One region of the Mycobacterium decipiens genome, then DNA from elsewhere that is predicted to be linked to it. Evidence: predicted binding sites of a transcription regulator. Region 1 holds the regulator's gene; each other region holds the start of a gene.
What was found. Region 1 encodes LexA, which represses DNA repair genes until DNA is damaged. Its sites were predicted from a motif close to CGAACANNTGTTCG; they were not measured.

Region 1 (7,707 bases):
GTGGTGGCGCAGACTGACCCCGAAAATGGTGCGCAAGGGTTCAGTTTACTGGTCGTCGAACGCGGTATGGACGGCTTCGAACGCGGCCGCCATCTGGACAAGATCGGGATGGACGCCCAGGACACCGCCGAGCTGTCATTCACCGACGTGCAGGTTCCAGCCGAGAATCTCCTTGGTCAGGAGGGGATGGGATTCATCTACCTGATGCAGAACCTGCCGCAGGAACGGATCTCGATCGCGATCATGGCGGCCGCAGGGATGGAAGCCGTGCTGGAGCAGACACTGCAGTACGCCAAGGAGCGCAAGGCCTTTGGCAGGCCGATCGGTAGCTTTCAGAACAGCCGATTCTTGCTGGCCGAGTTGGCAACCGAAGCCACCGTGGTACGCATCATGGTCGACGAATTCATCAAGCTGCACCTCGAGGGGAAGCTGACCGCCGAGCAGGCCGCCATGGCCAAGTGGTATTCCACGGAGAAGCAGGTCTATCTGAACGACCGCTGTCTGCAACTACATGGTGGGTACGGCTACATGCGCGAATTCCCGGTCGCCCGATCCTATCTCGATTCGCGGGTACAGACGATCTACGGTGGCACGACCGAGATCATGAAAGAAATCATCGGTCGCGGCCTGGGAGTGTAAGGCTCAGGTGTGTGCGTCGCGTGCGGCATGGGCCCTGCGTAGCAGCGTCAGCAGGTCGTCGTCCCGTCCCGGCTCCACGCGGTATTTCGTTGGGAGAATGCTGATCTGGCGTTCGGCGGCGAGGAGTGCAGTGAAGATCTTGTCGCGTTCGACCGGATCGGTCTCGTAGTGCAGGTCGAGATACTCGGTGGCATACCGCCGGGCCCTCGCCATGGCGTTCTGCGCCCGTCCGCGCGCCGACCAGAACGACGCCCCGGTCGTGATGAGCAGGACGATCATGATCACCGTCAGCGACTGCGCGGTGCTCACCTCAACGACCGGGACCGGCTTGCCGCGGTTGATGAACGGAATCCTGTTGTCATGCAACGCTTCCAGCATCAACTTGACGCCGATGAAGCCAAGAATCATCGCCAGCCCATAGGACAGATAGACCAGCCGATCCAGCAGGCCGTCGATCAAGAAGTACAGCTGGCGCAGACCCAACAGCGAGAACGCGGTGGCCGCGAACACCAGGTAGACGTTCTGGGTCAAGCCGAAAAGTGCTGGAATGGAATCGAATGCGAAAAGGATGTCGGTGCCGCCGACGGCGATCATGACCAGCAACATCGGGGTCATCATTCGCTTGCCGTTCTCGACGGTGAACAAGCGGTCTCCGTAGTAGTTCTGGGAGGTCCGTAAGAACCGATCGGCCAGGCGGACGATGACCGACCTCTTAACCGTGTCGGCGTTGCGGCTTTCTAGCCCTGTGGGTTTGGCGAGGTTGCCCGCCATGACCAGCAGCACCAGGCCGAACAGGTAGAAGGCCGAGTTGAAGTTCTCGATGAGCGCAGCGCCGACGAAGATGAATCCGGTGCGGGTGAGGAGCGCAAACGCGATACCGAACAACAGCACCTTTTGTTGGGCGACGCGAGGCACCCCGAAGCTGCTGATAATGACCAGAAACACGAACAGGTTGTCGACTGACAGGGCTTCGTCGGTCAGGTAGCAGGCGAAATACTCGACCGCAAGCTCCGGGCCGCCGAAGATGACCACTGCGATGCCGAACAGGATGGCGATCCCTACGAACGTCGCCGACTGGATTACGGCCTCACGCAACGTCGGGACATGGGTCTTGCGGATGTGCGCGACGTAGTCGACCAACATCAAGCCGGCGATCAGGACGATGGTGAGGACCCAGACCAGGCCGGAAGCACCCATCTCAGCTGGGTTTCCTCTCACCGCGTCAGTCGGGATGTCGTTTCCGGCACGGTAACGCAAACCCAGCCCGGGCCGCAGCTCGGTTGCTCGCGACACGGGCGCGCCCGGGCATCAATTTGACATCGACTGGGTCTCCGTTTCCGTAATATTTGCGATTTGACTTCGCAATTGTCGTTCGCTAAAGCAAAGTAATGCGAGCCCGGCGACAATACAGAAGTTAGCGGGGGGACGGTCCACGGTGGCAGATCCACCGGCTCGGGGTTGGGCAGGCATCGGCTGGGAGGCTTGGTGAACGGGCAGAGGGGTCAATTGAGCAAGCTGATCGGGCATGCGGTGCTCAGCTTGGCGGCCACAGCGGTGGCCGCCGTGTTGCTGGCGCCCACGGTAGCGGCTTCGCCGATAGGCGAGGCCGAGGATGCCATGATGGCCGCGTGGGACAAGGCGGGTGGCGACGCTTCAACGCTGGGTGCCCGCCGGGGTGACGTCTATCCGATAGGCGACGGGTTCGCCCTGGACTTCGACGGCGGCAAGATGTACTTCACGCCGGCGACCGGCGCCAGATACATCTACGGCCCGATTCTGGACAAATACGAGTCGCTGGGCGGCCCGGCCGACAGCGATCTGGGATTCCCGACCATCAACGAAGTGCCCGGCCTTGCCGGACCTGACAGTCGGGTGAGCACCTTCTCCGCCAGCGACAACCCGGTGATTTTCTGGACGCCTGAACACGGCGCATTCGTCGTGCGGGGCGCGCTGAACGCCGCGTGGGACAAACTGGGCAGCTCGGGTGGTGTCCTGGGCGCCCCGGTTGGCGATGAAACCTACGATGGCGAGGTCACCTCCCAGAAGTTCACCGGTGGTGAGGTTTCCTGGAACAGGGCGACCAAGGACTTCACCACCGTCCCGGCGGTATTGGCGGAGCAGCTGGCGGGCTTGCAGGTAGCGATCGATCCCACCGCAGCCATCAACATGGCCTGGCGCGCGGCAGGCGGCGCCGGAGGTCCGCTGGGCGCCAAAAAGGGTGGGCAGCACCCGATCGGCGGTGACGGTATCGCACAGGACTTCGTCGGCGGCAAGGTCTTCTTCAGTCCGGCCACCGGTGCGAACGCCGTCGAGGGTGAAATCCTGGCGAAGTACGAGTCGCTGGGCGGACCGGTCAGTAGCGATCTGGGTTTCCCCATCGCCAACGAATCCGACGGTGGTTTCGGGCCCTCCAGCCGGATCGCCCTGTTTTCCGCGGCCGACAAGCCGGTGATCTTCTGGACTCCGGACCACGGCGCGTTCGTCGTGCGCGGGGCGATGAAGGCGGCATGGGACAAGCTTCGCGGTCCCAACGGCAAGCTTGGCGCCCCGGTTGCGGACCAGACCGTGGATGGCGACGTTGTCGCACAGACGTTCACCGGCGGCAAGATTTCGTGGAACCGGTCAAAAAACACGTTCACCACGGAGCCCGCGAATCTGGCGCCGTTGCTGTCCGGTCTGCAGGTGTCGGGGCAGAACCAGCCAAGCACATCGGCGATGCCCCCGCATGGCAAGAAGTTCACCTGGCAGTGGTGGTGGCTGGGGGCCGCTGGCGCGGCGGTGCTTCTTATCGTCTTGGTGGCGTTGGGGATGTTCGGGTTGCGTCGGCGTCGCGGTCGCCGCGACACCGCTGCCTACGATCATGACCAAGCCCCGGATGCCGAATACGAGACCACGGCTGATGGGGACTGGCCGCGCGACGAAGAGTTCGGTTCCGAGCACTTCGGCTTCGGCGAGCAGTTCCCGCCGGAACGTCCGGTGCCGGACGGGGGATCCGCACCGCGGGTCAGTTGGCCGCGAGGGGCCGGGGCGGTTGCCGGTGTGGCCGAGGACGTTCCAGGTGGCGAAGGCTACGGCAGCGATCTGTGGTCCGGACCCGGCGGGGTTGGGATCGAGGACGAGGTCGACGACGAAGACCCCGACGCGGTGGACACCACTCCGACACCGGTCGTGTCGCAAGCCGACCTTTCCGAATCGGTCGGTCCCGATCCGATCGTTCCGGAACGCGTGGTACCGGAGACCTTCGTTCCGCAGGCCTTCGTTCCGGAAGCGGCGGACCCCGAAGCCGCGGTACCCGACGTCCACGCTCCGGACGCCGATATTGGTGACACTGCGTTTTCGGAGGCGGCGGTACCCGCAGCTGAAGAAAGAGGCGGGCGGCACGCGGCCGCAGAACCCCCGCAACCATCGAGCGCGGATGTGCGCCCGGCGATCCATCTGCCGCTCGAGGATCCGTACCAGATGCCGAACGGATATCCCATCAAAGCCAGTGTGAGCTTCGGTCTGTATTACACGCCCGCCGGTGCGCTGTACCACGACACGCTCGCCGAACTCTGGTTTGTCAGCGAGGAAGCCGCACAAGCCAACGGCTTCGTCAAGGCGGATTGACAGTCCGCCGCCGGACCGGCGTCAAACCTTGCGGATCACCGTGACGACCTTGCCAAGCACGGTGGCGTCGTTGCCCGGGATCGGATCGAAGGCCGGGTTGTGCGGCATCAGCCACACCTGGCCGCCCGCGCGTTTGAACGTCTTGACGGTTGCCTCACCGTCGATCATGGCCGCAACAATGTCGCCGTTGTCGGCGACATTTTGCTGTCGCACGACTACCCAGTCACCGTCGCAGATCGCGGCTTCCACCATCGAGTCACCGATCACCTTGAGCAGGAACAGGGTGCCCTCGCCAACCAGCTCACGGGGCAGCGGGAAGACGTCCTCGACGGCTTCCTCGGCAAGGATCGGCCCGCCGGCCGCGATGCGTCCCAGGACGGGGACGAAGGTGGGTTCCGGTAAGGCATCCGAGCCGGGCACTTCGGTGATCGGCGACGCCGCGACGTCGTCGGCCCCGCGCACATCGACGGCGCGGGGCCGGTTCGGGTCACGGCGCAGGTAGCCCTTGCGCTCCAGGGTGCGCAACTGGTGAGCCACCGAAGACGTCGACGTCAGACCGACCGCGTCGCCGATTTCCCGGATGCTCGGTGGATACCCGCGGCTAGTGACCGACGCGCGGATGACGTTGAGAATTGTGCGTTGTCGCTCGGTTAGCGCCGTGTCCACGGACTGCAACCGGCCGTCCGCGCCAATGGCTCCGCCGCCGACTGAGGTGTCGTTGCTGTCGCTCATGGCACCGAATGTAGCCGCACCCGTGCCAATAATCAAACATGTGTTCGACATGGTGTGTCGCGGCACCGGTGCACCGGGGCAACCCGGCGAATAACAAACGTGTAACTCGCGGTACGGCGGGGTATTCGCCGCACATGCCCGCGGTGCGACCGCCGGCAATTTGTCGGTGGTGTGGTTTAGCGTTTTGCTCGTGCGACACGCTTCGATCAAATGTTCGGGTATCGAACACACAAGCGACTAATGTGTCGAACACCCGAGCGATAGTCTTCTCAGCAGGAGGAACGACCATGACACTTTTCCAGGCAGGTCCGCCCCGTACCGCCAATCCGCCCAGTCTGCGAGTCCGGGTCGACGGGCCTGGCAGGCGCCGCGCCGACTTGACCCAATCGCGCCGGCCCGGCCGGTCTAGGCCGGCGGGTGCGCCGCTTCGCTACCGCGGCATCGGGGTCGGGCTTTCCATCGCGGGGCATCGCAGGAGGCCGGTCACGCCGGCCACGACGGTGGGGCTGGCTCTGCTCGCCGCGGTGATCACCGTCTGGCTGGGTCTGGTGGCGCAGTTCGGGGAGATGATCAACGGCGGTTCCTCCGAATGGTCCGCCGGTTCACCCGCTGGCGTTCCCTACCGGCTTGCCGTGGTGCGGGTTGAACCGGGGGAGTCCTTGCAAGATGTGGCGGCTCGGGTAGCGCCGAATGCGCCGGCTCGCCAGGTTGCCGATCGCATCCGCGAACTCAACGCGCTTGTGTCACCGGCGGTGGCCGCGGGCCAGACACTGATCGCGCCGGTCGGCTGACGGTATCGCGTTGTCCCGCCGAAACCGTTCTGCGCGAACGTTACTCGGTGACCGCGATGCCGAGCGCGCAACCATCGCGACTGCGGTGGCTCTGCGGCGGAGCGCACAGGTAGTCTCGGAGTCGTCTGCGATACCCGGATGTCAGGACGGCAAAGGAGCGGCCATGCATTGCCCGTTCTGCCGGCACCCCGATTCGCGCGTGATCGACTCGCGGGAAACCGATGAAGGCCAGGCTATCCGGCGTCGCCGGTCGTGCCCCGAGTGCGGACGACGATTCACTACCGTGGAGACCGCGGTGCTGGCCGTAGTCAAGCGCAGTGGTGTCACAGAACCCTTCAGTCGCGAGAAGCTGATCCGCGGTGTGCGCCGGGCATGCCAGGGGCGCCAGGTCGATGACGACGCGTTGAACCTGCTGGCCCAGCAGGTTGAGGATTCGGTGCGCGCCGCGGGGTCGCCGGAGGTCCCGAGTCACGATGTCGGCCTGGCTATCCTGGGTCCGTTGCGCGAACTCGACGAGGTGGCCTATCTACGGTTCGCGTCGGTGTACCGGTCGTTTTCTTCCGCGGACGATTTCGAGCGCGAGATTGAGGCGCTGCGCGCGCACCGCAACTTGTCAGCCCCGAGCTGACCTGTCGCGCAACGCTAGGCTTCCTGCATGCCTGTCGACCTGCACCCCGATCTCGCGGCACTGGCACCTCTGCTGGGTAATTGGGCGGGTCGCGGTGCGGGCAAGTACCCGACCATCCAGCCGTTCGAATACCTCGAGGAAGTTGCGTTCTCGCATGTGGGTAAACCGTTTCTGACGTACGCGCAGCGGACCAGGGCGGTAGCCGACGGCGCTCCGTTGCATGCCGAGACCGGGTATCTGCGTGTTTGCGAACCGGGTCGCGTTGAACTCGTTCTCGCCCATCCAAGCGGCATCACCGAAATCGAGGTTGGAACGTATTCGGTCACCGGTGACGTCATCAAACTCGAAATGTCGACAAGTCCGACCGGGGCGATCGGGCTGGCTCCGACCGCCAAAGAGGTGACCGCGCTTGACCGTTCCTTCCGTGTCGACGGCGACGAGCTCTCGTACTCGGTGCGAATGGGTGCAGTCGGGCAACCCCTGCAGGATCACCTCGCCGCCGTGTTGCGCCGACAGCGCTGACCCCCGCGTCAGTCGACTTGTGCCACACCGTCACTGACGGCGCGGCCGGCCACCCTAACCCAGCCCTCGGGACTCCAGGTGGTTTGGATCAGCGATCCCTTGCCCTGGGTAATGGTGAGGTCGCGGCTGAGGTAGTCGGTGATCCGAATAGCCGCGGAACCGGTCGCTTCGTCTTCGACGACACCCAGGTTGGCGGCGAACACTCGGGCGCGTATCGAGCTAGCCGACTGGTCGGTCCAGGTCCATAGGTAGTGCGCGGTGTCGTCGGGAAAATCGGCGGGGTCGGCGGCGGCAAGGACGTCGACCGAGTCGAGGTCGTGGATTGCGAGCTCGGGCGCCCATTCCGAGCGGGCGCTGATGGCGGTGAGATCGCTCTGGTAGCTCACCTGGACAATGCCGGCCGGCACCTGCAGCGTGTTGATCGGCGTGCCATTCTCGCGCAGCCACCAGGAAAGCCCGACGGTGGGATGGCCGGCGAACGGGATCTCGGTGCTTGGCGTGTAGATGGTGGCGTGCGCGGTGGTCGAGCCGGCGGCGGGAAGATCTACGAATATGGTTTCGCTGTAACCCAATTGGGCTGCTAGTTGCTGCCGGTCGGCCGGTCCGACCTTGCTGGCGTCGACCACACCGAGCGGATTCCCAAAATTCCCATCTGAATCGGTGAAAACGCGCAACACCGTCACCTCAATAGCCATGGCCCGACTGTACGACCCGGGCGGGAGCCCCGACACACCCGGTGGCCGATCAGGTAGCGCTGCGTTCGTCGGATCCCATGGCGTTCAGCACGGC
Region 2 (7,707 bases), 760 kb from region 1:
CCGGCGACGTGCTGATGTTCGGGCCCGAACCCACCGGGCTGGACACGGTGACCCTGACCGACCCGCACATCACCGGCCAGGTGCGCATTCCCATGCTGGCTGGCCGGCGATCATTGAACCTGTCCAATGCCGCAGCGGTTGCCGTGTACGAGGCCTGGCGACAGCACGGCTATCACGGGGCCGGCTGAAGTCCGAAACCACCCCTGCCAGGAATACCTGGTGTAAAACCCCAGATCTCGTGGCCGGCATTGGGATACATTCCCAATGCCGGAATCACTCGCGGTCTGCGCTGGCCACTGGAGGATGAATAGCGATGAAACTCCGGCAATGGCGGCGGCACCGGCGGTAGTGGCGGCACCCACGGCGCCCCCGGCAGCGACGGCAACCCGGGCTGATCCCGGGTCGACTGCCAGCTACCAGCTGTTCCAGTGCGTGAGGCTCTCGGCGGGCAGCCGCTTGGCCGGCCGGAAGTCGGTGCCCTTGGTGTAGGCAATCGGAAACAGCCCGCCCTGGCTGTATTCGTCGTAGGGAATGCCGAGCACCTCGGCCGCCCGCTGCTCACCGTCGTCGAGCAGATGTAACGTCGTCCAGCAGGAACCCAGCCCGCGGGAGCGCAGCGCCAGGCAGAAGCTCCAGACCGCCGGGAACAGCGAAGCCCAGAACGACACACCGCCCAACGGCGACTTGTCTTCCCGGCCATAGAGGCACGGGATCATCAGGACGGGCGCCTCGTGCATGTGCTCGGCGAGATAGGTCGCCGAATCACGCACCAGCCCCATGCGCTCGCCACGGCTGTCGCCCTCGGGGTATTCGGGTGCGGGCAGGCTGAGGTAGCCGCGGGCGTTGGCCAGGTAGATATCGGCGATCGCCTTCTTCTTCCCGGCGTCCTCGACGAACACCCACTGCCAGCCCTGCGAGTTGGACCCGGTGGGCGCCTGCAGCGCCAGTTCGAGGCATTCCATCAGTAAGTCGCGCGACACCGGCTTGTCGAAGTCGAGGCGTTTGCGGACCGATCGGGTGGTGCGCAGGACTTCGTCGACGGACAGATTGAGGGTCATGTGGCGCAGACTACCGTTACCTCATGAGCGTCGAACTGACCCAAGAAGTTTCCAGCAGGCTCAGATCGGACCGCTACGGGTGGCTGACGACCGTCGCCAAATCGGGGCAGCCGGTTCCGCGACTGATCTGGTTCTATTTCGACGGCAGCGATCTAACGGTGTACACCATGCCGCGCGCCGCCAAGGTCGCTCACATCTTGGCCCACCCGCAGGTCAGCCTGAACCTGGACTCGGATGGCAATGGCGGAGGGATCGTCGTGGTCGGCGGGGCAGCTGCCGTCGACGCCACCGATGTCGACTGCCGGCAGGACGAACCGTACTGGGTCAAGTACCGCGAGGATGCCGCGAAGTTCGGTCTGACCGAGGCCATAGCGACGTACAGCACCCGGCTGAAGATCACCTTGAATCGGGTGTGGACGACGCCGAGTGGTTGACATGAGACGCCTGCTCGCCGAAGGTGCGTCTACTGCGAAGTTTTGGCGAAAATTTCGCACCTAGTTCACACTCGGCGCGGGGTGGCTAGCGGAAGTCGCGCGACCGGGAGCCGATCAGGGCGATGCGGCCCATCCGCTCGGCCACCACGGTGATCGCGCCGCTGGCGTTTTGGACCTGGCCGCGAATCAGCAGCGCCGGTGCCGTATGCGCCAGCTTGCGATGGCGCGCCCACACTCCCGGCGTGCAGAGCACGTTCACCATCCCGGTTTCGTCCTCGAGGTTGATGAACGTCACCCCTTGGGCCGTCGCGGGTCGCTGCCGATGGGTCACCGCGCCGGCGATCAGCACGCGGTCACCGTCGGGCACCGATCCCAGGGCGTCGGCGGGCAGCACCCCCATCGCGTCCAGGTCTGGCCGCAGGAACTGCGTCGGATAACTGTCCGGGGAGATGCCGGTGGCCCACACGTCGGCGGCGGCCAGTTCCAGCTCACTCATTCCCGGCAACGCCGGGATATGCGACGACGAGCCCACCCCAGGCAACCGGTCCGGCCGTTGAGTGGCCGCGGCCCCGGCCGCCCACAGCGCCTCCCGACGGGACATCCCAAAGCAGCCCAGCGCCCCGGCCGTCGCCAGCGCTTCGGTCTGCGGCACGGAAAGCTGCACCCGGGACGTCAGGTCAAGCAGAGAGGCGAACGGGCCGTTGACTTTTCGCTCCTCGACCAACGTTTCGGCGAGATCGTCGCCGATATAGCGAACGGCACCCAGACCGAGTCGGACCTCGGTTCCCGCGTTTTCGAGAGTGGCATGCGCCAGGCTGGTCGCAACGCACGGGCCGTGCACCACCACACCGTGCCGGCGCGCATCGGCCACCAACGACTGTGGTGAATAGAAGCCCATCGGCTGTGCGCGCAGCAGCGCGGCGCAGAAGGCCGCCGGGTGGTGCAGCTTGAACCACGACGAGTAGAACACCAGTGACGCGAAACTCAGCGCGTGACTCTCGGGGAAGCCGAAATTGGCGAATGCCTCCAGCTTTTCGTAGATTCGGTCGATCACCTCGTCGGGGGCGCCGTGTAGCGTACGCATGCCATCGTAGAACCGGCCGCGCAGCCGGCGCATGCGTTCGGTCGAACGCTTGGACCCCATGGCGCGCCGCAGCTGGTCCGCCTCGGCGGCGGAGAAACCCGCGCAGTCGACCGCCAGTTGCATCAGCTGTTCCTGAAAGAGCGGCACGCCCAGTGTCTTTCGCAATGCCGACGCCATGGACGGGTGATCGTAGACGACCGGGTCGATGCCGTTCCGTCGCCGGATGTAGGGGTGCACCGAACCGCCCTGAATGGGCCCGGGACGGATCAGCGCGACCTCCACCACCAGGTCGTAGAACACCCGTGGCCGCAGGCGCGGCAAGGTGGCCATCTGCGCTCGCGACTCCACCTGGAACACACCGACCGAATCGGCGCGGGCCAACATCTCGTACACCGCCGGCTCGGAGAGGTCCAACCTGGCCAGGTCCACCCCGATACCTTTGTGTTCGGCCACCAGATCTCTCGCGTAATGCAGCGCCGAAAGCATACCCAGCCCGAGCAGGTCGAATTTCACCAAACCGATTGCCGCACAGTCGTCTTTGTCCCACTGCAGAACGCTGCGATTCTCCATGCGCGCCCACTCCACCGGGCACACATCTGCGATCGGGCGGTCACAGATCACCATACCGCCGGAGTGAATACCCATGTGCCGAGGTAGGTTCCGAATCTGGTTTGCCAGATCGACTACCTGCTCGGGGATGCCCTCGACATCTTCGGCCTGCCCGTTCCAGTGGCCGATCTGCTTACTCCACGCGTCCTGCTGCCCCTGCGAGAAGCCCAGGGCGCGGGCCATGTCGCGCACCGCGCTGCGCCCCCGGTAGGTGATGACATTGGCTACCTGGGCGGCATAGTCCCGGCCGTATTTGTCGTAGACGTACTGGATGACCTTTTCGCGCTGATCCGACTCGATGTCGATGTCTATGTCGGGTGGCCCATCGCGGGCGGGCGATAGGAAACGCTCGAACAACAGCTCGTTGGCCACCGGATCGACAGCGGTGACACCGAGGGAATAACAGACCGCGGAATTGGCCGCCGATCCCCTGCCCTGACACAAGATGTCGTTCTCCCGGCAAAACCGGGTGATGTCGTGCACCACCAAGAAGTAGCCCGGAAACCTCAGTTGTGCAATGACTTTCAGCTCGTACTCGATCTGGCAATACGCCCGTGACGCGCCCTTGACCGCCCCGTAGCGATCACCAGCACCGGCCATGACCAACTGTCGCAACCAGCTGTCCTCGGTGTGCCCGTCGGGCACATCGAACGGCGGCAGCTGCGGCGCGATGAGCGCCAACCCGAACGCACACTGCTCGCCGAGTTCGGCGGCGGTGGTCACCACTTCGGGACACCAAGCGAACAGCCGGGCCATCTCCTCGCCGGACCGCAGGTGCGAGCCGCCCAGCGGAGCCAGCCACCCGGCGGCGGCATCCAGGGACTGCCGGGCCCGGATCGCGCCCATCGCCATCGCCAGCCGGCGCCGCGACGGATGAGCAAAATGCGCTCCAGTGGTGGCGACGACGCCGACTCCGAAGCGCGGCGCGAGGGCGGCCAGCACCGCGTTGTGTTCGTCGTCGGGCGGATAGCCATGCTGGGTCAGCTCGATGCTGACCCGGGCGGCCGTGAACCGGTCCACCAGATCGGCCAGCGCCCGTTCCGCCGCATCCGGGCCACCAACGGCAAGCGCCTGGCGCACATGACCTTTCCGACATCCTGTCAGAATGTGCCAGTGCCCGCCGGCCGCCTCGGTCAGCGCGTCGAAGTCGTAGCGCGGCTTGCCCTTCTCGCCGCCGGCCAGGTGCGCCGCGGCCAGTTGCCGCGACAACCGCCGGTAACCTTCCGGGCCGCGGGCCAGCACCAGCAGGTGCGGGCCGGGCGGATCCGGCTGTTCGGTGCGGGCCTGCGATCCCAGTGACAGCTCGGCGCCGAACACCGTACGCACGTCGAGTTCCGCGGCGGCTTCGGCGAACCGCACCGCCCCGTACAGGCCGTCGTGGTCGGTCAGCGCGAGGGCGCGCAGATCCAGCCGGGCGGCCTCCTCGACCAACTCCTCCGGCGTGCTGGCACCGTCGAGGAAGCTGTACGCCGAATGGGCATGCAGCTCGGCATACGCGACGGACGATCCGAGCTTCCGGGCCGCTCCCGGTTTTGGGTCAAGCGGCTGGTAGCCCCCACGCTTGCGGGACCGGGGCACGTCCCCATCCGCATCGGACGCCGGCGCACCGGCATGTCGCGGCTTCCCGTCCAGCACCCGCTCCATTTCCGCCCAGCTCGGCGGCCCATTGTGCCAACCCACATCCGCCAGTGTATCGAACATATGTTCGAGACACTGGCGGATTAATGGAACGGGTTTCGTACGGCTCGGAAACGGCCCGCGAACAGTTTGCGAACGGCGCCGCCAAGCAGCACATCGCCGCTGTTAAACATATCTTTAACTGAAAAACACGTTCTTAACTTTGCAGGCCTATCGCCGCTGGGGCTCGCGACGGATACTGGTACGTATTCCAAAACGACGGTGGGGACTTGTCATGGCACAACTGACGACGCTGGATGCGGGTTTTCTCAAGGCCCGGGATCCGGAGCGGCACCCGAGCCTGGCGGTCGGCGCGGTTGCCGTCGTCAACGGTGCCGCCCCCAACTACGAACGGATCAAAACCGTTCTTGCAGAACGGATTAAGTCGATACCACGGTGTGCCCAAGTGCTGCGGACGGAGTGGATCGACCATCCGGGATTCGACATCGCCCAGCACGTCCGACGGGTGGCGCTTCCCCGTCCTGGCGACGAAACCGAGCTGTTCCGGGCCATCGCCCACGCCCTGGAACGTCCCCTCGACCTGGACCGCCCGCTGTGGGAGTGCTGGATCATCGAGGGCCTGAAAGGCAATCGGTGGGCGATCTTGATGAAGATCCACCACTGCATGGCCGAAGGCATGTCGGCGGCCCACCTCCTCACCAGGCTCTGCGACGACGCCGACAGCAATACCTTCGTCAACAATATTGGTATCGAACAAATTTCGTCGGATATCGACGCGCGCAACTGGGCCGACATGCTGTGGCGGAATTCTGTCAGCATCACTGGCGCCGTCTGCAAGGCCGCAGCGCGCGCCGTCAGCTGGTCTGCGGCCTGGACGTCGCCGGCCGGCCCGCTCACCGCGAGGCGGCGGTACCAGACGGTGCGCGTTCCCCGCGCCGCCGTCGACAGCGTGTGCCAAAAGTTCGGGGTGAGCGCCAACGACGTCGCACTCGCAGCAATCACCGAGGGCTTCCGAACGGTTCTGCTGCACCGCGGTCAGCAACCACGCGCGGACTCACTGCGCACCCTGGAGAAAACCGATGACAGCTCGGCCATGCTGCCGTACCTCCCAGTCGACGACGACGACCCGGTTCAGCGGCTGCGCACCGTGCACAACCGGGTGAACCGGACCACGCCGAGCGACCGTCGCCAAGCCACCAGTCTCGCTGGGTACGTACCGTTTACGTTGTGCGCCAAAGTGATTCACGCGCTAGCTCGGCTACCGCAACAGGGCGTCGTAACCCTGGCGACCAGCGCACCCGGTCCTCGCCACCAGTTACGGCTGATGGGCCAACGGATGGACCAGGTGTTGCCCATCCCGCCGACCGCGCTGCAGCTAAGCACCGGGGTCGCCGTACTCAGCTATGGCGATGAGCTGGTGTTCGGCATCACCGCCGACTACGAGGCCGCATCCGAAATGCAGCAGTTGGTCAGCGGCATCGAACTGGGTATGGCGCGTCTGGTGGCCCTCAGCCACGACTCCGTGCTGCTGTTCACCAAGGATCGTCGCAAGCGTTCATCCCGCGCACTGCCCAGCGCCACGCAACGCGGGCGGGCCGCTGCGCTGCCCGCCCGCGCACGTCACTGACTCAATCTCAGCGCCGTTGACCCCCGTGAGAGGGTGGGTCAATGCCGGTCACCATCGACCCGCGCCGCCATGACGCGGCCCTGTTCGACACCGCGTTGGACTCCACCCCGGCACTGGCCCGGCAACTGCAGGAAGTCGGTGTGGGCACCGGCGTCTTCTCGTCGAGCGGCAACTGCCGGGACGGGCTGATCGACGCGGCCGACCGCCTGGCGGTGCGGCCGGGCCGGTGCGTGGTCGTCGCGGCTGACCCGGCGGGCGTCACGGCCGCGCGCGACAGCGGATTTGCACTGATCATCGGTGTCGATCGCACCGGACACCGGGATGTATTGCGTCGCGACGGCGCCGATACGGTGGTCACCGACCTGAGCGAGGTCGCTGTGCGCACCGGGGACCGGCGCATGTCGCAGCTTCCCGACGCACTTCAGGCCCTCGGCCTGGCCGACGGCCTCACCGCCCGCCAGCCCGCGGTGTTCTTCGACTTCGACGGCACGCTGTCCGACATCGTCGACGATCCCGACTCGGCCAAACCCGCCGCCGGCGCAGCCGAGGCTCTGCAGCGGTTGGCCGGGCAGTGTCCGGTGGCGGTGCTCAGCGGCCGCGACCTCGCCGACGTGACCGAGCGGGTGGGTCTGTCCGGAATCTGGTACGCCGGCAGCCATGGTTTTGAGCTGACCGCACCCGATGGAACACACCATCAGAACGACGCCGCCGCGGCGGCCATACCGGTGCTGGAGCTGGCGGCCGCGGCCCTGTGCGACCAACTCGGGTCAATTCCCGGTGTTGTGGTCGAACACAAGCGGTTTGGTGTCGCCGTGCACTACCGCAACGCGGCGCGTAACCGCGTCGGCGAGGTGGCCGCGGCGGTACGCGCGGCGGGGCAGCGCCGTGCGCTGCGGGTGACGACCGGCCGCGAAGTCATCGAGCTGCGCCCAGATGTCGACTGGGACAAGGGAAAAACCCTGCGCTGGGTGATCGACCATCTGCAGCGCGCGGGCTCCCAAGTCAGCTCCGGGCCCCTGGTCCCGATCTATCTCGGCGACGACATCACCGACGAGGACGCGTTCGACGCGGTACACCACGACGGTATTCCGATCGTGGTGCGCCACACCGAGGACGGTGACCGTGCCACCGCCGCACTGTTCGCGCTGGACAGCCCCGTACGGGTCGCCGAGTTCACCGATCGGCTGGCACGTCAGCTCGGCGGCTAAGCCGCCACGTATTCCACCGCGCCATCGTCGAGCACCACCCGAGCCTCAG
Region 3 (7,707 bases), 660 kb from region 1:
GCCGGCGACGGAACGGGTAGCTGCTCGGCTTCTGCTGGTTCCAACTCCAAGATGCCTCCGCCGTAACTGCGGCCCATGATCTCGGCAAAGGCGAACGTCGCGCTGTTGTGGAACACCGCGGCAAGTGCGGCCGGCGCTGTCTGGGTGTGGGGGCCGTGGTCGACCCGAACTCTGTGCACCGTGTCCGTGCTCGTCGCCGCCGCGGCGTTGACGGTCAGCCGCGGTGCCAGATGGATCTGGCGCAGCATGAACAGGTCGGGGACCCACAGCGACGGAGTGCTCCACCAGGGCGTGCGGATGGAGCACTTATATCCCAGATGGACGCCGGCGGCTTCACCCGCGTCGATGTGCGCCACCAGCGCCGGGTCGGTCGGGTGGTGCGGAGCGTTGAGCAGCCAGGTGCGGTGCCCCGCGGCGACATCGGCCGTCCGGCAGTCGGTGTCGTAGACCAGGCCGGACAATTGGTTGCTGCGCGAAACGAGCGGGACGCAGTGCGGTGTCAGTCCCAGATCTTGGGCCTGGGTGTCGGTGAACGTGAAGAAGCTGTTGCGACCGGTCACGATGCCCACGTCCACCCCGGCCAGACGGCCCAGCGTTGTCATAACGTCGGAGTGCTTGAGCGTTCGAAGAGTCTGGATCTGAGCGGGGGCGAGAAAATACTTGGTCCACTTCTCCTTTTCGTGCAGGAGTGCGGGCCCCGGAAGACCGTGGTCCACATCGAGGTCGGCGTGAGTCAGCGCGTCGGGGGTGCGGAGATTGACCGTGCGCATCTGCGCCGGGCCCAATCCGACGACACCGCAGAACAGCACGACCTCCTGCAGGACGCCGTCGAACACCAAGCGATCGAAGGTCACCAGCGTGATCTTGCAGAATCGGCTCAGCAGGTAGTCGCGCAACTGGGCGGCATAGCTGACCTGGAGCAACTCGGCGGGCAGCACCAAACCCACGCGTCCGCCGTCGCGCACCAGGGTTGTGCTCGCCACGACGAACGGGACCCAGGCGTTGGTCAATCTGGTAGGCGCTAGTCCTTCGCTCCGCAGCAATTCCAGGGCCGGCTCACGCTGGTCCGTTGCCCAGTTGCCGAAACGGATGTAGGGGGGGTTGCCCGCGACCCCATCCCAGCCACCAGCATCGGACCTGCTCAGCCAGGTGAACAGGTTTTCGGCGTCGACCGGTGCGAACTCCCGCGACTTCGCCGCTTCCGCTGCGATCAGCTCCACGCCATGAGCCCGGTCACTCAGTGCGGCCAGCTCGCGCAGGATTCGGCCGTCGCCACAGGAGGGCTCCAGGAGCTTTTGCCCCGCCCGACGAACCCAGCCGGCAAGAAATCGGGCAACGGGCGCCGGCGTGTAGTAGCCGCCTCGAACCTTGTCTGCCGACGCGGCGGTCTTGCCCGCGAACGTCTTCATTTGCGGATCAGCAAGTCGGCGACGCGCACCGGGGCACGTAACCCGGTCGGCTCGTCGGCGTAGCCGATCGCGATGGCGCCCAACGGCTCCCAGTCGGCAGGCAGGTCCAGCTCATCGCGGACCAGGTCGGCGGCGAAGATCGTCGAGCCGATCCAGCAACTGCCCAGCCCACGGACCGCCAGCGCGACCAGCAGGGCCTGCACGGCCGCCCCGACCGCGACCGTGAACATGGTGTGTTCGGCGTCGGTGCGAGCGGCATCGGGGTAGCTGTGTGCGCCGTCGGGCACCAGCATTGGTATGACGACCTCGGGTGCCTCGTAGAGGATCTGGCCGCGTGCCACCCGGCGTTCTATCGCGTCGGTGGGCTTGCCGTCACCGGCGAGGTCGGACCGCCACTTGTCTTTCATCCGGTCGAGCAGCCGGGTGCGGGCGGCGCGCGTCTGCAGCCACACGAATCGCACCGGCCGGGTGTGATGCGGGGCCGGCGCGGTGAGCGCCTCGGCGACGGCGGCCTCGACGAGGTCGGGCGGCACCGGATCGCCGCTGAACCGGCGGACCGACCTACGCAATAGCTGGGCCTGCTGGCGACCCAGCTCCAGGGCTTCGGCGGTACCGAGCCAGAACAGGTCGTCCGCACCCGTCCGCAACAGTTGCCGGGCGGTCGAGCCGTCGTCCGCCACGCTGAATCCGCGCACCACCGCCACCGGCGTCGCGGTCAGTTTGCCTTTGACCAAGTCGGCGGCCGCGGCGAGCTCGTCGGCGACCGCGACCTCGGTGACGACCAACTCATTGCCGTATCGGTCGACGACACCCGCGTAGTTGTGCAGCACCGCCAGACCGGCAGCGCCGACCGCGGCGTCGGTCTGGCCGTTGCGCCAGGCGCGTCCCATCGTGTCGGTGATCACCACGGCGACGGTGACGCCGAGTCGCTCGCGCAGCCCGGCGCGTAGGGTCGCGGCACTGGCATCAGGATCTACCGGCAGCAGCGCCAATTCGGACTGGTCGACGTTGGATCCGTCCACGCCGGCGGCCGCCTGAACCAGCCCGAGCCGATTCTCGGTGATCAACGTGCGGCCCTTGCGCGCCAGCACCCGCACAGCCTCATCCTCGACCAGCTTGCGGCGCAATCGGTCTCTTCGCTCCGGCTCCTCGGGAGCCGGAACCAGCCGGCCCTCGCACTTGGACACCACCTTGCTGGTAACCACCACGACGTCGCTGTCGCATAGCCACGGTGCGGCCGCGGCAACGGCGGCGCTCAGATCGTCGCCGGGACGGAACTCGGGAAGCCCGGTGACCGGCAGAATCTCGAGCGTCGAGGCGGAGCCATGTTCGCGGCCGGTCACGCCACCACGCCCGCAAGATCCAGCCCGGCGCGAACCATCTCAGCCGTCGCCTTCGGGTCTCTCATCACCAGGGGTACCGACCGCACCGTGACCCCGTCTATCTCCGCGTGGTCGCCGTCGTGCACCAGCCAGCAGTCCAGTATCCCGGTGGTGCGGCGCGCGCCGTAGTGCCGGCCCACCGCGGCTGCGGTGGAATCCACCCCGATCACCGAAAGGCACGCATCGGCCATGCCGCGCAACGGCTTTCCACCGATGATCGGCGAGTAGCCGACGATCGGCGCGGTTGCCGCCCGCAACGCCGCGCGAATGCCGGGGACCGCCAGGATGGCGCCGATGCTGACCACCGGATTGGACGGCGCCAGCATGATGATGTCGGCGTCGGCGATCGCTGCGATCGCTTCGGTTGCAGCGCTGGACTTTTCAGCTCCGACAAAGGCAAAGCTGTGCGTCGGTACCTGGGCGTGATAGCGCACCCACCACTCCTGGAAATGGATCGCTCGGCGGGACTCGTCGACCGGATCGGTGATCACCACATGGGTTTCACAACGGTCGTCGGTGGCGGGCAGCAACCGTGCGCCCGGTTGCCAACGGTCGCACAAGGCCGTGGTGACCTGCGACAGTGCGTAGCCGGCCCGCAGCATCTGGCTGCGTACCAGATGGGTGGCCAGATCGCGGTCGCCGAGCTCGAACCAGTCGGGCTGCACCCCATAGCGCACCAGTTCCTCTTTGGCGTGCCAAGTTTCGTCACGGTGACCCCAGCCGCGCTGGAGGTCGACGCCACCGCCTAGGGTGTACATACAGGTATCCAGATCCGGGCAGACTCGCAGCCCGTGGATCCAGGCATCGTCGCCAACGTTTACGACAGCGGTCAGCTCGTGGCCGGCGTCCGAGGGAATGGGAATGTGTGGTGGAGCAAACTGGCCCAGACCCAGCAGCTGCTGGACCCCGAGGAGGAAGCGAGCGCCGCCGACTCCACCGACCAGAACGGTGACCTTCACATCGCAGGACAGTACCTCCCGGGATCGGCGGGGGATGTCCGGCCGGGCGGGGGTGACCCTCGGCGGCGGACCCGGTTGGCCAACCGGTCACCATGCGTTGTGACGACTCGCACCCGACACGCCGGGACCCAACCACAACAGAACCGCGGAAATTTTATTACGAGATGATATGGAAATGCGCCACCACGCTTGACCCGAGTCCTCAACTTGTGTCTAATCACATCAGTGTCATTTCCCGGTTGGCCGGCCGGTTCCGGTGTCGCAGACCGAGATTCGATCACTTGTTCGAATTAGGTTGACTGTACATCAAAACAGTGGGAAATCATTTCACTATCTATTTCAGTGAGGAGGCGGAGGCATGTCCTATGAGCACCTTCGGGGTGTAATGGGAGGCACACCGCATACCACTACCGGCTCGGCGACCGTGTCAGCAATGGCCTCACCGATGGCAACTGTTCGACCGCATCTGAGTTTGGTTCCCGAGGCGTCGGTCCCGTTCGAGGCCGAACCCCTGCCGCCGGCAACGACCGACCAATGGCAGGACCGTGCGCTATGTGCGCAGACAGATCCCGAAGCGTTCTTCCCGGAGAAGGGCGGCTCCACTCGCGAGGCCAAGAAGATTTGCATGGGCTGCGAGGTGCGGCACGAGTGTCTGGAGTACGCCCTTGCTCATGACGAGCGATTCGGCATCTGGGGCGGTCTCTCCGAGCGCGAGCGTCGCCGCCTCAAGCGCGGGATCATCTGACTCGGCCACTCGGTCGCCGCGAGGGTCAGTCGTCGATCGTCGGGTCGATGACGGAAGGTTCCACGTCCAGATAGATGGCCACCTGAGCCACCAGGATTTCGTGCAGCAGTTCGCCGAGTTCCTCGGTGTCCTTCGCTCGTCGTTCAATCGGCTTGCGAAACAAGACGATCCGTGCCCGCGTCGCATTGCCGCGGACATCTACGCCGGCGGGGATGAGCCGGGCCAGCGCGATCGGCCCGTCGGCGATGACTTCTGGCGGCCATTGCACAGTTTCGGGATCCTTGGCTGCGATCCGCGGAATCTCGTCGACCGCGATGTCGAGTTCCGAGACCCGTTCCTGCCAACGCCGCTCGATGGGTTCGTAGGCTTCCAGTACTGCCATGTCGAACCGCTCGGCCCGGCTGCGCCACCCCGGTACCGTCGGCGGCAGCAGCGGACCGCGCAGATCACGGCCCCGCCGCCTGGCTCGGTGCGAAGCGGATCCGCCCCGCGGCCGACGGCTCCACGAGGAGCTGCGGGAATCGCTCACGCGCCGATGGTAACGGTTGAACATCGCGGCTTGGACGGATGCGCGTGTCCGGCGCTTCCGCGGGGTTTGTCCACGATAGCCTTTCGATCGTGAACGTACCCCGTCGCTGCTGTCGGCCCGGGTGTCCGCACTATGCAGTAGCGACGTTGACGTTCGTCTACTCGGACTCGACGGCGGTGATCGGTCCGCTGGCTACTGCGCGGGAACCCCATTCGTGGGATCTGTGTGTCGGGCACGCCGGTCGCATCACCGCACCGCGCGGGTGGGAGCTGGTGCGGCACGCCGGGCCGCTGCCCACCCATCCCGATGAGGACGATCTGGTGGCTCTGGCGGACGCGGTGCGCGAGGGTGGCCCGAGCGAGCGCGCGTCTCACCCGAGCGGAACCGGCGCGCCACTGAACGGCTTCGACGACTTCCCCGCCGGAACAGCACGAGCCCCCGCCGATCCCCGCCTGCACCGCACCGGGGCGCATGCCGCCGCGCCGAGCGCTGGCGTGCTCGCGCCACCCGAGCCTCGGACCGGGCGTCGGCGAGGACATCTGCGGGTATTGCCCGACCCCGCTGACTAGTCTTCCCATACTGTTCGAGACCGATTCGGCCGGTATCTTTCCCAGGCCGATAGGCTGGCGGCCAAGAGTCGCAGAAAACCTAGGTCGTCAGGAGCCCGCGCATGTCTTGGCCCGCCGCGGCTGTCCACCGTGTCGTCAAGGCTTACGACGTGCGCGGGCTGGTCGGCGAAGAGATCGACGAGACGCTAGTTGCCGATCTCGGTGCGGCGTTCGCCCGGCTGATGCGTGCTGAGTACGCCCAACGGGTGGTGATCGGCCATGACATGCGGGACAGTTCGCCGCCGCTCGCCGCCGCTTTCGCGGCCGGAGTGACCGGCCAGGGCCTCGATGTGGTGCGAGTTGGGCTGGCGTCCACCGATCAGCTTTATTTCGCCTCGGGAGTGCTGGATTGCCCCGGAGCGATGTTCACCGCGAGCCACAACCCGGCGGCATACAACGGCATCAAGATGTGCCGGGCGGGCGCCAAACCGGTCGGTGCGGATACCGGGCTGGCCGCCATCCGCGACGACCTGATCGCCGGCGTTCCAGGCCACTCGGAATATCAGGGACAACCTGGAACCCTGGCTGACCAGGATGTGCTGGGCGACTACGGGGTGTTCCTGCGGTCGCTGGTGAACACCTCGGGGCTGCGTCCATTGCGGGTGGCCGTGGACGCCGGTAACGGCATGGCCGGTCACACCGCGCCGGCCGTGTTCGGTGCGATCGACTCGATCACCCTGTTGCCCTTGTATTTCGAGCTGGACGGATCGTTTCCCAATCACGAGGCCAATCCGCTTGACCCAGCAAACCTGGTGGACCTGCAGGCCTACGTGCGCGACACCGGCGCCGATGTCGGGTTTGCTTTCGACGGCGATGCCGACCGCTGCTTTGTGGTCGATGAACGCGGCCAGCCTGTCTCGCCGTCGACGGTGACCGCGTTGGTGGCCGCGCGGGAACTCAACCGGGAGATCGGCGCCACCATCATCCACAACGTGATCACGTCCCGCGCGGTGCCCGAGCTGGTCGTCGAGCACGGCGGCACCCCACTGCGTTCACGGGTGGGACACTCCTATATCAAGGCAATGATGGCCGACACCGGCGCGATCTTTGGTGGTGAACATTCGGCGCACTACTACTTCCGTGACTTCTGGGGCGCCGATTCCGGAATGCTGGCGGCACTGCATGTGCTGGCCGCCCTTGGTGGGCAAAGCCGACCGTTGTCGGAGTTGACCGCCGACTACCAACGGTATGAGTCATCCGGTGAGATCAACTTCACCGTGGCCGACGCTCCGGCGTGTGTGGACGCCGTGCTGAAGTCTTTCGGCGGCCGGATTCATTCCATCGATCATCTCGACGGGGTGACGGTGGACTTGGGCGACGACCGCTGGTTCAACCTGCGGAGCTCCAACACCGAGCCGCTGCTACGGCTCAATGTGGAGGGCCGCGGTGTCGAGGATGTCGACGCGGTGGTGCGGCAGGTCAGCGCTGAAATCGCCGCCCAGATGGCGGGCGCGAAGGCCGGACCGTGAACGCCATTCGGGCGGTCGATCTCGAGGACGCCGCGGGCCTGATCGCTGCCGACCGGGCCGGTCTGCTGCGGGCCGCGTCGACGGCCGGCGCGCAGGTGCGTGCCATCGCCGCCGCGGCCGACGAGGGCGAGCTGGACCTGCTGCGCCGCAATGACCGTCCCCGCTCGGTGATCTGGGTGGCTGGCCGGGGTCCCGCCGAGACCGCCGGGGTGATCCTGGCCTCGACGCTGGGTGCCGCGGCCGCTGAGCCAATCGTGATCGCCAGCGCGGCCCCGCCCTGGGTCGGGCCGCTTGACGTGCTGGTCGTTGCCGGCGACGACCCCGGTGATCCAGCGCTGGTCGGCGCGGCCGCGACTGGGGTACGCAGGGGTGCGCGGGTTGTTGTGGTGGCGCCGTACGAGGGTCCGCTGCGGGACACCACGGCAGGTCGGGTCGCGGTGCTGGAACCTCGGCTGCGGGTTGCCGATGAGTTTGGTCTGTCCAGGTACTTGGCCGCGGGTCTGGCGGCTTTGCAAACCGTGGACCCCAAACTGCGTATCGATCTGGCCTCGCTCGCCGACGAGCTGGACGCCGAGGCACTGCGCAACAGTGCCGGCCGTGAGGTGT

Region 2: AADZ55_RS05135 (error-prone DNA polymerase) is a predicted target of LexA. The motif match lies at 4,880-4,893, and genes of this name have one in related genera.
Region 3: cofD (2-phospho-L-lactate transferase) is a predicted target of LexA. The motif match lies at 4,025-4,038, and genes of this name have one in related genera.

The regions. Positions count from the first base shown of each region.
Region 1 is NZ_OY970459.1:1,879,662-1,887,368, forward strand. It holds gene AADZ55_RS08575 (acyl-CoA dehydrogenase family protein) at 1-639, shown strand, start outside; gene AADZ55_RS08580 (TerC/Alx family metal homeostasis membrane protein) at 643-1,836, opposite strand; partial or broken gene AADZ55_RS08585 (hypothetical protein) at 1,862-2,105, opposite strand; gene AADZ55_RS08590 (LGFP repeat-containing protein) at 2,125-4,245, shown strand; gene lexA (transcriptional repressor LexA) at 4,267-4,977, opposite strand; gene AADZ55_RS08600 (LysM peptidoglycan-binding domain-containing protein) at 5,265-5,768, shown strand; gene nrdR (transcriptional regulator NrdR) at 5,932-6,396, shown strand; gene AADZ55_RS08610 (peroxynitrite isomerase) at 6,424-6,918, shown strand; gene AADZ55_RS08615 (PhzF family phenazine biosynthesis protein) at 6,927-7,613, opposite strand; gene AADZ55_RS08620 (alpha/beta fold hydrolase) at 7,663-7,707, opposite strand, start outside.
Region 2 is NZ_OY970459.1:1,118,462-1,126,168, reverse strand. It holds gene AADZ55_RS05150 (tRNA (cytidine(34)-2'-O)-methyltransferase) at 1-188, shown strand, start outside; gene AADZ55_RS05145 (nitroreductase family protein) at 414-1,058, opposite strand; gene AADZ55_RS05140 (TIGR03667 family PPOX class F420-dependent oxidoreductase) at 1,082-1,492, shown strand; gene AADZ55_RS05135 (error-prone DNA polymerase) at 1,578-4,865, opposite strand; gene AADZ55_RS05130 (WS/DGAT/MGAT family O-acyltransferase) at 5,098-6,450, shown strand; gene otsB (trehalose-phosphatase) at 6,492-7,658, shown strand; gene AADZ55_RS05120 (MaoC family dehydratase) at 7,655-7,707, opposite strand, start outside.
Region 3 is NZ_OY970459.1:1,221,489-1,229,195, forward strand. It holds gene AADZ55_RS05605 (class I SAM-dependent methyltransferase) at 1-1,409, opposite strand, end outside; gene AADZ55_RS05610 (coenzyme F420-0:L-glutamate ligase) at 1,406-2,752, opposite strand; gene cofD (2-phospho-L-lactate transferase) at 2,749-3,750, opposite strand; gene AADZ55_RS05620 (WhiB family transcriptional regulator) at 4,136-4,495, shown strand; gene AADZ55_RS05625 (metallopeptidase family protein) at 4,521-4,940, opposite strand; gene AADZ55_RS05630 (DUF3499 domain-containing protein) at 5,114-5,593, shown strand; gene AADZ55_RS05635 (phosphomannomutase/phosphoglucomutase) at 5,695-7,101, shown strand; gene AADZ55_RS05640 (TobH protein) at 7,098-7,707, shown strand, end outside.